DNA from 2 places in the Mesorhizobium sp. M0408 genome. Region 1 is predicted to be linked to the other one. Evidence: predicted binding sites of a transcription regulator. Region 1 holds the regulator's gene; the other holds the start of a gene.
What was found. The regulator PhoB, encoded in region 1, activates phosphate uptake and scavenging genes when phosphate is short. The targets are predictions, from matches to a motif close to TGTCATNNANCTGTCAT.
Positions count from the first base shown of each region.

Region 2: NKI67_RS05205 (inorganic phosphate transporter) is a predicted target of PhoB. The motif match lies at 2,494-2,510, and genes of this name have one in related genera.

Region 1 covers NZ_JAMYRO010000003.1:14,659-20,607, forward strand. The annotation lists gene xylF (D-xylose ABC transporter substrate-binding protein) at 1-1,010, opposite strand, end outside; gene NKI67_RS04030 (ROK family protein) at 1,297-2,541, shown strand; gene phoB (phosphate regulon transcriptional regulator PhoB) at 2,551-3,240, opposite strand; gene phoU (phosphate signaling complex protein PhoU) at 3,257-3,964, opposite strand; gene pstB (phosphate ABC transporter ATP-binding protein PstB) at 3,997-4,800, opposite strand; gene pstA (phosphate ABC transporter permease PstA) at 4,797-5,648, opposite strand; gene pstC (phosphate ABC transporter permease subunit PstC) at 5,652-5,949, opposite strand, start outside.
Region 2 covers NZ_JAMYRO010000003.1:236,687-242,635, reverse strand. The annotation lists gene NKI67_RS05220 (efflux RND transporter permease subunit) at 1-458, opposite strand, end outside; gene NKI67_RS05215 (efflux RND transporter periplasmic adaptor subunit) at 455-1,732, opposite strand; gene NKI67_RS05210 (TetR/AcrR family transcriptional regulator) at 1,883-2,419, shown strand; gene NKI67_RS05205 (inorganic phosphate transporter) at 2,564-4,168, shown strand; gene NKI67_RS05200 (transporter) at 4,255-5,280, shown strand; gene NKI67_RS05195 (carbonic anhydrase) at 5,447-5,949, shown strand, end outside.

The sequences.
Region 1 (5,949 bases):
ACCCCGGCGCAGACCTCTTCTTTCTTGATCCAGCCGGCGTCGATGACGACGTTGAGGTTGTCCTTGGTGATGGCGACCGGGGTCAGGAACAGCGACTTGACGGTATTGCCGCCGGGCGTGGTGAAATCCTTCACGCCGGCAATGTCGGTCATCTGCTTGCCGTCGGCCAGTTGCGAGGCGATCTCGGCGGCATTCTTGCCGAGCTCGCGCGCATCCTTCCACACCGACACGGTCTGTGTGCCGAGCGCGATGCGGTTCAGCGCGGCGTGGTCGCCGTCCTGGCCCGAAACCGGAACCGATCCGGCCAGCCCTTGCGCCGTCAGCGCGGCGACGACGCCGCCGGCAGTGCCGTCATTAGCGGCGACCACGGCATCGACCTTGTTGTCGTTGGCGGTCAGGAACTGTTCCATGTTCTTCTGAGCGTTGGCCGGCAGCCAGCCGTCCGTATAGGCCTCGCCGACATTCTTGATCTTGCCGCCGTCAATGGCCTCCTTCAGCACCTCCATCGAACCGGCAAACAGGAAATCGGCATTCGGATCGGAACCCGAACCCTTGATGAAGACGTAGTTGCCTTCCGGCTTCACCTTGAAGACTTCGCGGGCCTGCATGCGGCCGACTTCCTTGTTGTCGAAGGTCAGATAGAACACGTCCTTGTTCTCGATCAGCCGGTCATAGCCGACGACCGGGATGCCTTCGTCCAGTGCCTTCTGCACGGCCGGCCCGATGGCCGAGGCGTCCTGCGCCAGGATGATCAGTGCGCTGGCGCCCTGCGAGATCAGGCTCTCGACGTCGGTGAGCTGCTTGCCGGGGTTGGACTGTGCGTCGGCGGAAATATACTTGTCGCCTGCGGCATCAATGGCCGCCTTCATTGCGGCCTCGTCGGTCTTCCAGCGCTCTTCCTGGAAGTTCGACCAGGAAACGCCGATGACCTTGTCTTTAGCCTGCGCCACCGACGCCAGCGCCAGCGTCATGGCGACACCCGCCAGAATGGCGGTCGTGAATTTCTTCATCATATCCTCCCTGCGCCGCGTACGGCGTGACCAATTGGCTCAAAGACCAGCTTAGAAGCTCTAATTTTTTCGAGCCTCGAAAAAATACTGGCCCGATCTCCGGCTGCTGTCAACATCGATTCTGATGGATTTTGATGACTCTGCGAGTTTTTTCGAGCGTCGGAATAAACGATGACAGCGCCACCTGCATCTGACACTATTTGCCTGCGTCCGACACTATTTGTCGGACATTACCGACGGCTTCCGGTTCATGAGCGGCCGCGGCAACCGGGAGGAAAGCAAAACAATGTCGGTCGGAATCCGCCATGACGATTTGCGCCGGCGCAACCGGGCGATGGTGATCTCGGCGGTGCGCCGGGCCGGCCAGCCATCGCGTACTGAGATCGCAGCTACTACCGGCCTCAGTCATTCGACCATATCGGCGATCTCTTCCGACCTGATACGGGAAGGCATCCTCGCCGAGAGCAAGGCAAGTGAGCCCGTTTCGTTGAAACGCGGTCGTCCGCAGGTCGGCCTCGCCCTCAACCCGGAAGCGGCGGCGGTGCTGACCGTGGTGTTGTCGCTGAATTTCCTGTCGGCCGCCATTATCGACTATACGGGACAGGTGGTCGCCGAGGAACAGCGCCGGCTGGACACGCTGACCATGCCGCGCGACGAGCTGATCCGTGAATGCATGGCCATCGTCCGGCGCCGGCTGCAGGATCCAGACCTTGACGTCCGCAGTGTCGCCCGCATCGCCCTGGCGATTCAGGGCATTACCGACTCCCCTGCACGCGCCATGCTGTGGTCGCCGATCACGCCGCAGACCGACATCGCCTTTGCCGACATGCTGGAGGACGAATTCGGCATCCCGGCAACGGTGGAGAACGACTGCAACATGATGGCGGTGGCTTTGCGCTGGCGCAATCCGGATCGCTATCGCGACGACTTCATCGCCATCCTGCTTTCGCATGGCATCGGCATGGGGCTGGTGCTGAAGGGCGAACTGTTCACCGGGACGCATTCCTCGGGTGGCGAATTTGGCCACATGATCCATCGTCCGGGCGGCGCGCTCTGCCGTTGCGGGCGGCGCGGCTGCATCGAGGCCTATGCCGGCAACTACGCCATCTGGCGCAACGCCAGGCAGATGAGCGAAGAAAGCGAACCGATCGCCGACGTCAGCGACGCCGACATGCGAGCACTGGCGGCCCGGGCGCGCGAGAAAGATGGGCCGGAACGCGAGGCCTACCGCAAGGCCGGCGAAGCGCTGGGTTTCGGTCTCGGCTCGCTGTTCGCGCTGATCGATCCGGCACCGGTCGCGATGGTCGGCGCCAGTGCCGCCGCCTTCGATCTGATCGAGCCGGCCTTGCGGAAGGCAATCGCCCAGACCGCCGGCGGCCAGCATTCGGACTCGATCTCCTTCGATACAGAGCCGAACGAATTGCCGCTGATCCGCGAAGGCTGCGCGATGCGGGCGCTAAGCTTCGTCGACCAGGAGATTTTCGCGCCGGGCGCGCAAATGAGGCCCAGCGTCAGAAAGAACGTAGCCTGACCAGGCGGGTCAATCTTCCCTGATCGCATAGCCGGCACCGCGGATGGTGCGGATGACATCCGGCATCCGGCCGTTGTTGACGGCTTTGCGCAGCCGCCCGACATGCACGTCGACGGTGCGTTCGTCGATGTAGATTGTCTCGCCCCAGACATTATCGAGTAACTGGCTGCGCGAGAAGACACGGCCCGGATGCCGCATCATGAACTCGAGCAGCCGGAATTCGGTCGGCCCGAGCCTGATTTCGCTCTTCTTGCGATAGACCCTGTGCGATTCGCGATCGAGCACGATGTCGCCGACCTTCAGCACGCTGGACAGCACTTCCGGCTTGGCGCGCCGCAGCAGCGCCTTGACCCTGGCCATGAATTCCGGTGTCGAAAACGGTTTGACCAGATAGTCGTCGGCGCCGGTCGAAAGCCCGCGCACCCGGTCGCTCTCCTCGCCGCGCGCGGTCAGCATGATGATCGGCAGCCGCTCGGTTTCGGGGCGCACCCGCAACCGACGACAGAGCTCGATGCCGGAAACCGCTGGTATCATCCAGTCGAGCACCAAAAGGTCGGGCACATTCTCCTGCAAACGGATCTCGGCTTCGTCGCCGCGTGTCACCACCTCGACCTGGTAGCCTTCGGATTCGAGATTGTAGCGGAGCAGCACACCCAATGGCTCCTCGTCCTCCACCACCATTATGCGTGGTGCGATCATCGGCTGGGCACCCCCATCATGTCACCGGTGCGGACATTGTCGTTTCGTCCTGCTTCGGACGATTGACCGGCAATTGCTCGCCGGTCAGCACATAATACGCATTTTCGGCGATGTTGGTGACATGGTCGCCGATCCGCTCCAGATTCTTGGCGCAGAACAGCAGGTGCGTGCAAGCGGTGATGTTGCGCGGATCTTCCATCATGTAGGTCAACAGCTCGCGGAACACGGACGTGTATTTGACGTCGATGCGCTCGTCGGCGGCACGCAGCTTGGCCAACGCGGCCGCATCGCCTGCAGCATATTCCTCGATGACACCCTGCACCTGGATGAGAACCAGCTGCGCCATCGCGTCGATGGAATGCGACAGGTCCCGCGGCGTGGCGCTGAGGCCGACCGCACTCACGCGCTTGGCGATATTCTTGGCAAGGTCGCCGATGCGTTCGAGGTCGCCCGCCATGCGGATCGCTCCGACCACATGGCGAAGATCGTGGGCCATCGGCTGGCGTTTGGCGATCAGGGTGATGGCGCGGTCGTCCAGTTCGCGTTGACGCGCATCCATGATGGCGTCGTCGGAAACGACGCGTTGCGCCAGCACGTTGTCGGAATTCAACAGGGCCTTGGTCGCCCCGCCGACCATCGAACCGGCGAGGTCGGCCATGTCGCGGATCAGCTTGCTGATCTGCTCGAGATCCTCGTCGAAAGAAGCGACTGTGTGTTCGCCCATGGTCCTGTCCTCATATGCATGATCGGAACGGCTCAGCCGAAGCGGCCAGTGATGTAGTCCTGCGTGCGCTTCTCGCGGGGCGACGTGAAGATCTTCTCGGTCCGGTCGAACTCGACCAGTTCACCCAGATACATGAAGGCGGTCTGGCGCGACACGCGCGCCGCCTGCTGCATGTTGTGGGTGACGATGACGATCGTATAGTCGGCTTGCAATTCGTCGATCAGTTCCTCGATCTTGGCAGTCGACAGCGGGTCGAGGGCCGAAGCCGGTTCGTCGAGCAGAATGACTTCCGGCTTCACGGCCACGGTGCGGGCGATACAGAGCCGCTGCTGCTGGCCGCCGGACAGGCTCAAGCCGCTGGCGTTGAGCTTGTCCTTGACCTCGCTCCACAGCGCGGCGCGCTTCAACGCCTGTTCGACGCGGCCGTCCATCTCGGACTTGCCGAGGTTCTCGTAGAGCCTGACGCCGAAGGCGATGTTCTCGTAGATCGACATCGGGAACGGCGTCGGCTTCTGGAACACCATGCCGATCTTGGTCCTGAGGAGGTTGAGATCCTGCGACCGGTCGAGAATGTTCTTGCCGTCGAGCAGCACCTGGCCCTCGGCCGTCTGTTTTGGGTAGAGCTCATAGATGCGGTTGAACACACGCAGCAGCGTCGATTTCCCGCACCCCGAAGGGCCGATGAAGGCCGTGACACTGCGCTCAGGCAGTGACAGGCTGATGTCCTTCAGCGCCTTGCTCTGGCCGTAGTAGAAGTTGAGATTCTTGACCTCGATCTTCGTCTTCTCGACGACCGTTTCGGCCATCGTCATGTCTGGGGACAACATCTGTGTCATCTGTCCTCTCTGCGTCCGGTAAGGCTGCGGGCGAGGATGCTCAAGCCCAGAACCGTCAGGGTGATTATGAGTGCGCCGGTCCACGCCAGTTGCTGCCATTCCTCGTAAGGGCTGAGAGCGAACTGGAAGATGGTCACCGGCAGGCTGGCCATCGGCGCGTTGATATTGCTGCTCCAGAACTGGTTGTTGAGCGCGGTGAAGAGCAGCGGCGCCGTCTCGCCGGAAATGCGTGCTATCGCCAGCAATATGCCGGTGACGATGCCGGACAATGCGGCGCGGTAGGCGACCGAACGGATCACCACCCAGCGTGGCGCGCCGATCGCGGCACCGGCTTCACGCAACGCGTTCGGCACCAGGTTGAGCATGTCTTCAGTGGTGCGCACGACCACCGGAATGACCAGGATGGCAAGCGCAACGGCGCCGGCAATGGCCGAGAAATGTCCCATTGGCCGCACCATCAGCTCATAGACAAACAAGCCGATGATGATCGACGGCGCCGACAACAGGATGTCGTTGATGAAGCGGACGACGGTGGTGATGCGCGAAAAGCGTCCATACTCGGCCATGTAGGTTCCCGCCAGCACGCCGATCGGCGTGCCGACGACAACGGCGATGATCGTCATCAGCAGGCTGCCCGCGATGGCATTGAGCAGGCCGCCGGCCTCGCCCGGTGGTGGCGTCATCTCGGTGAAGACCGCGAGCGAAAGCCCGGCTGTGCCCTTATAGACCAGTGCGCCGAGAATGAGCGCCAGCCAGGCAAGCCCGATGCCGGCGGCGACGACGCAAAGCGCCATCATCACCGAATTCCTGGCTTTGCGGCGGCTGTGGAGCGATGAGGATGTCGACATCGGTCAGGCTCCCGTACGGGCGTCGATCCGCATCAACATATAGCGGGCGGCGGCAAGGATCAGGAAGGTGATAACGAAGAGGATCAGGCCGAGCGAAACCAGCGAGGAGGTGTAGAGGTCGCCGTCGGCCTCGGTGAATTCATTGGCGATGGTCGCCGAGATCGTCGTGCCCGGCGCGAACAGGGAGGCACTGATGCGGTGGGCGTTGCCGATGACGAAGGTCACCGCCATGGTCTCGCCGAGCGCCCGGCCCAGGCCAAGCATGACGCCGCCCATGATGCCGATGCGGGTATAGGGAATG
Region 2 (5,949 bases), 220 kb from region 1:
AGCTGTTCCGGCGTCATGTTCGGGTTCTGCATCGAGATGTACATCATCGCGAACTGCTGGCCGGTGCCCTTGACGATCACCGGGTCTTTGGTTTCGTCCGGCAGATCGCCGCGAACGCTCTGCACCTTCGACAAGACTTCGTTCAGCGCGACGTCGGGGTCGGAGCCGAGTTTCATCTGCACCGTCACGGTGCTGGATGACGGCCGGCTCGCCGACGTCACATAATCGATGTTTTCGGTCGACGCGACAGCACGCGCGATCGGCGCGGAAATGAACCCCTGGATCAGGTCGGCGCTGGCGCCGGGATAGGCCGTGGTGATGGTGATGGCCGTTTCTTCAACCTCAGGATACTGCCGGATCGAAAGGTTGAAAATGCCTTGGAAACCCAGAAGCAGGATCATGCAAGCAAGCACGGTCGAAAGGACCGGGCGGCGGATGAAGAGGTCGGAAAAGCTCATTGCTGGGCTGCCTGCTGGTTGCCCGGCTTGCTCGGATCGATCGTGTTGTCGACGGCAACGGACATGCCGTTGGAGAGCCGGTTCTGGCCGGCGGTAACGACTTCGTCGCCGGGCGCGATGCCCTCCAGGATCTCAACGAGGCCGGCGTTGCGGCGGCCTGGCTTGACGAACACCTGGGCTAGCACGAGCTGCGGCTTCTGTTCTTCCGCTGCCGGCTTGCCTTCCGCTGCCGGTTTGGCTGGGGTAGCGGCCGCCTTTTCGTCGGGTTTTGCCGCGGGTGCCTCGGCTGCGGGCTTGGCAGCATCTGCAGCCGGCTTTTCTTCCGGCTTTGCCTCGGGCGCCGCGCCGTTGGCTTCGGCGGATTTGGCCGGGCGCACTACGAAGACGAAGTCGCCGTACAGGCTGGAAGTCAGCGCCGTCTGCGGCAGCGCCAGCACGTCGTTCTCCTCGGGCAGTTCGACGCGCACCTGAACGAACTGGCCGGGCGTCAGCTTGCCTTCGGGATTGCCGACCTCCGCCCTTACCGTCACCAGCCGGCTGGTCGGGTCGATCTTCGGATCGATGCCGCGGATGCTGCCGGTGAACGGCATGTCGCCGCCGCCGACGCCCAACCGCACCGTCTGTCCGATCTTCAGCTGCGGAAGCTGCTGCTCCGGCACGGTGAAATCGACACGCATCGTATCCATGTCCTGCAAGGTCACCACAGCGGTGCCGGGTGTGAGATACTGGCCAAGGTCGATTTTCGGAATACCGACGGTACCCTTGAAGGGGGCCGTCAACTGCTTTTGGTCGAGCACCGCTTGCAGCTTGTTTACCTGCGCGGCGGAGACCGATGCTGCTGCCTGCGCCGTGTCGAGCGTAGCATCGGTGCCGACCCCGCGCTTCTGCAGCTCAAGAGCGCGCATCAGCGTCGTCTGGTCGGATGTGGCTTGCGCTTTCGATGCCACGAGGTCGGCTCGCTCGACTTCATCGTCGAGCTGCAGCAGCACGGCGTTGGCGGCGACCTTTTGATTGGCATGGAACAGGATGTCCTTGACGATGCCAGCAGTTTCGACGGTGAGGTCGACGCCGCGTACGGCACTGACAGTGCCGATCGCCTCGATGCCGGGCGTCCATGACATCGGTTTGACGATGACCGTCGACACGGTCGCGGCCGGCGGCTTCATGGTGGCGAAGAACTGTTTGATCGCATTGTCGCGAAACAGGTTGAAGCCAACGATGCCGCCGCACACCAGCACGAGCAGAATGAAGGCGATGATGAAGCGCTTGATCACGAACAGTCCCTCGGCCACGGCCCAGCATAACGGTCGGATGACCGGAACACATACCTGTGCCTGGTCCCAATTTCAAATGACGGCGATCTTACTGTACCGTCTGGACGGTCTTGTCAATTCCGCCTAAGCTAATGAAAGGGGGAACGCTTGATGAAGGCCCGCAGAGCAAATTCGCGCGAGAAGATTCTCGCCGCCGCCGCCGCCGTGGCGCGCGAGACGGGTCCTGGCAGCCTGTCGCTGGATGCGGTCGCCAGCCGTGCTGGCGTGTCGAAGGGTGGTCTTCTCTACAATTTCCCGACCAAGGCGAAATTGATGCAGGCGCTGGTGGAGGATTATCTGCGCGCCTTCGAGCAGGCGCTGCAGTCCGCCCGCACGGCCGGCATCAACGGCGAAAGCCCGCTTGCAACTTATATCAAGCTGTCGGCCGAGCATGCCGAGGAATCGAAACCGTCGGCGTCCTGGATTTTTTCGGCGATTGCCGAGGATCCCGATTTCCTGACGCCGATAAAATCGTTCAGGCGGCAGCTGTTCGAGCGGCTGAAGCAGGAAACGCCGAACCTCAAGGCGCTGCTGGTCTGCTATCTCGCCATCGAAGGGCTTCGCAGCATGAACCTGTTCGATTCGGACATTCTCTCCGCCGAAGAGCGCCGGCTGCTGATATCGACCCTGCTGGAGATCGCGGAATAGTCTAGGAATGCGCCGGCCGGGTTCAATTGCCTCGGTCGCGTCGATCGCCCGTTGCGTCAACCCAAAGTGCCCGCCGTCACACAGGCTTCATCCTGCCGACATAGCGTCCTCCCATTCTTTGCTGCAACGCAGGAGGAGTGGGGTATGGTCGATATTGTTTCAAGCGAAGCAGGAATTCCAAGGCCGGAGCATCCGCTTGACCGGCCAAACGGCACCGGCAAATGGTTTCTGCCGGCCTTTGCCGTCATCATTCTGGGCGGCCTTGCCTATGTCGGCTACGCGCTCAGCCAGGACCTGACCAGCACCATCGCGGTGCCGTGGATCCTACTTGGGCTGGCGCTGCTGATCGCGCTCGGCTTCGAATTCGTCAACGGTTTTCACGACACTGCCAATGCGGTGGCAACGGTGATCTACACGCATTCCATGCCGGCTGAGCTTGCGGTGATGTGGTCCGGCTTCTTCAACTTTCTGGGCGTGCTTACCGCCAGCGGGGCGGTCGCCTTCGGCATCATATCGCTGCTGCCGGTCGAATTGATCCTTCAGGTCGGATCGAGCGCGGGGCTAGCCATGGTCTTCGCGCTGCTGGTCGCAGCGATCATGTGGAATCTCGGAACCTGGTATCTCGGCCTGCCGGCCTCGAGCTCGCACACGCTGATCGGTTCGATCATCGGCGTCGGTCTCGCCAACCAGTTCATGGCCCCGGCCGGCTCCGTCACCAGCGGCGTCGACTGGTCGCAGGCGTCCAATGTCGGCCTGTCGCTCCTGATCTCGCCGCTGGTCGGTTTTGGCCTGGCTGCACTGCTGCTTCTGGTGATGAAGCTGCTGGTCAGGAACCGCGAGCTCTACGAGGCGCCCAAGTCGAGCGCGCCGCCGCCGCTGTGGATTCGGGCGCTGCTTATTTTCACCTGCACCGGCGTCAGCTTTGCCCACGGCTCCAATGACGGGCAAAAGGGCATGGGCCTCATCATGCTCATCCTGATCGGCGTCGTGCCGACCGCGTTCGCGCTCAACCGCACACCGGACGTGAACTATCTCGAAGCTTACAAATCGGCGGCGACGCAAGTCGAAACGGTACTCGGCAAATACGTCAAGCCCGGCGTCGTCGTGACTGACGCGGCGACCGCGGTCGGCGACGCCGTTCGCACCAAGACCTGGAAGGACGAGACCACGCCTGCCCTGCAGAGCTTCATCCACGACACCAGCGCCATGTTGTCGCCCTATCCGTCCGTGGAAAAGCTGCCGACAACGCTGGTCAGCAACGCCCGCAACAACATCTATCTTATCGGTGAAGCGCTGAAGCTGATCGACAAGAAGAAGCTGCTGCCGATGGAGGCAGACGACCTGAAGGCGGTGACGACCTACCATAAGGCGGTCGACAACGCGACGAAGTTCATCCCGCTCTGGGTCAAGGTCGCCATCGCGCTGGCGCTCGGCCTCGGCACCATGGTCGGCTGGAAGCGCATCGTCGTCACCGTCGGCGAGAAGATCGGCAAAAGCCATTTGACCTACGGTCAGGGTGCGTCCGCCGAGCTTGTCGCGATGGCGACGATCGCATCGGCCGACTATCTCGGCCTGCCGGTCTCAACCACCCATGTGCTGTCCTCGGGCGTTGCCGGCACCATGGCGGCGAACGGCTCGGGCCTGCAATGGTCGACGGTGCGCAACATGCTGATGGCCTGGATACTGACCCTTCCGGTCTCCATCTGTCTTGCCTTCGTGTTGTTCGTCATCTTCCGCCAGGTGTTCTGAGCGGGGGCAGGGTTTGACCAGAATGTCGCGGCACCGGCCCCGGCGCCGCCCTGATCACCTGAACGTGCATCGTTTCGGCGGCGGCCATGAATGACGCATCGCATCTGACATTGCTTGCCGCGGACGACCAGCATCATGCTCCCGGGCTGGTCTGGGCCTATCATGCCGCTCCCGGCAAAGCTCCCGAACCGCTGGCGCCCCGAGACATAGAGGCCGCGCTGGCCTCAGCGGGCGGCTGGGTCTGGCTGCATGTCGACCTTGTCGACCGGCGCGCCCATTCCTGGGTCAGCCATGCCTGCGCGCTGCCGGCGTCGGCTCATGCAATCCTCGAAGGACATGAGGACAGCCTAGTGCTGGCGCATGAGAATGGCGTCGTCCACGGCATTTCGGCCGATCTGCATGGCGAGATCACCCATCAGTCGACGACCATCGGCAGATTGCATTTTGCGGTCTCGGAACGGCTGCTGGTCACCGGCCGCCGGCATCCGCTGGCGGCAGTGGAGGAAGTGCACACGGCCCTTGCCGCGGGGCTGCGGCCGGCCACGGCATTCGAGCTGTTCGAAATGCTAGTCATGGCTTTTTGCAAGACCACCAGCCTGCGGCTCGCCGCGGCAACGAAGCGGCTGGATGCAGTCGAGGATCATCTCGTGACCGAGCGGCTTGCCGACGAAAAACGGCAGCTGAAGGATGTGCGCCGCCTTGCCGTATCCCTGCATCGGCCGATCTCGGCCCTGGCAGCGCTTTTCCAGGACGAAGACCGTTCCGCCTGGAACCTTTCCGCCGGCGCACATGAAGTTCTGCGCCGGCTTGCTGCGCGCCTTGAACGGCTCGACCGCGAGGTCGTCATGATCAACGACCGGGCAAGGCTGCTGCAGGAGGAGCTTGCGGCTGAGCTTGCCGACGAATCGAACCGTAGCCTCAAGGCGCTGGCGGTGATGAGCGCGCTGCTTTTGCCAGGAACCCTGATCGTCGGCATTTTCGGCATGAACACAGGCGGACTGCCATTTGCCGAGAGTCCCAGCGGCTTCTTCCTGGCGATGCTGCTGGCGGTTGGCGCGACCGGCCTGTTCTACTGGCTCCTACTGCGCGCCGGCGCCAATCTGCGGTTCTGAGGCCGATTAATGGCGGCGTTCGTTCACCTGTGTCAAAATACGGGCTGCCACCTCGAAACCACGCCATCCCGCCTTCCGAAAATCGGTTCCGATTTTCAGGCCGATGCGCTAGAGCCTTTCGGGATTGAACCGTGCCTTTAACCCGGAAAGGCTCCCACCGCTGCCCATGCCCCATCTTCCCGAGCATCTTCTCACCGGCTACCGCAATTTCATGAATGGCCGCTATCTCACCGAGAGCGGGCGTTATCGCTCGCTGGCGCGAGAGGGCCAGGCACCGGAAACGATGATCGTCGCCTGCTGCGATTCCCGTGCCGCGCCCGAAGCGATCTTCGATGCCGGGCCGGGCGAGCTGTTCGTGCTGCGCAATGTCGGCAATCTGGTGCCGCCCTATGCGCCAGACGATCAGTTCCACTCGACATCGGCGGCGCTCGAATTTGCGGTGCAGAGCCTCAAGGTCAAGAACATCGTGGTGATGGGCCACGGCCGCTGCGGCGGCATCCGCGCAGCGCTCGACACCACGGCCGCCCCATTGTCGCCGGGCGATTTCATCGGCAAATGGATGAGCCTGATCGCGCCGGCGGCCGAGACCGTGTCGTCGAGCACCTTCATGACGGCGACCGAGCGCCAGACGGCGCTGGAGCGCATCTCGATCCGCTATTCCATTGCCAA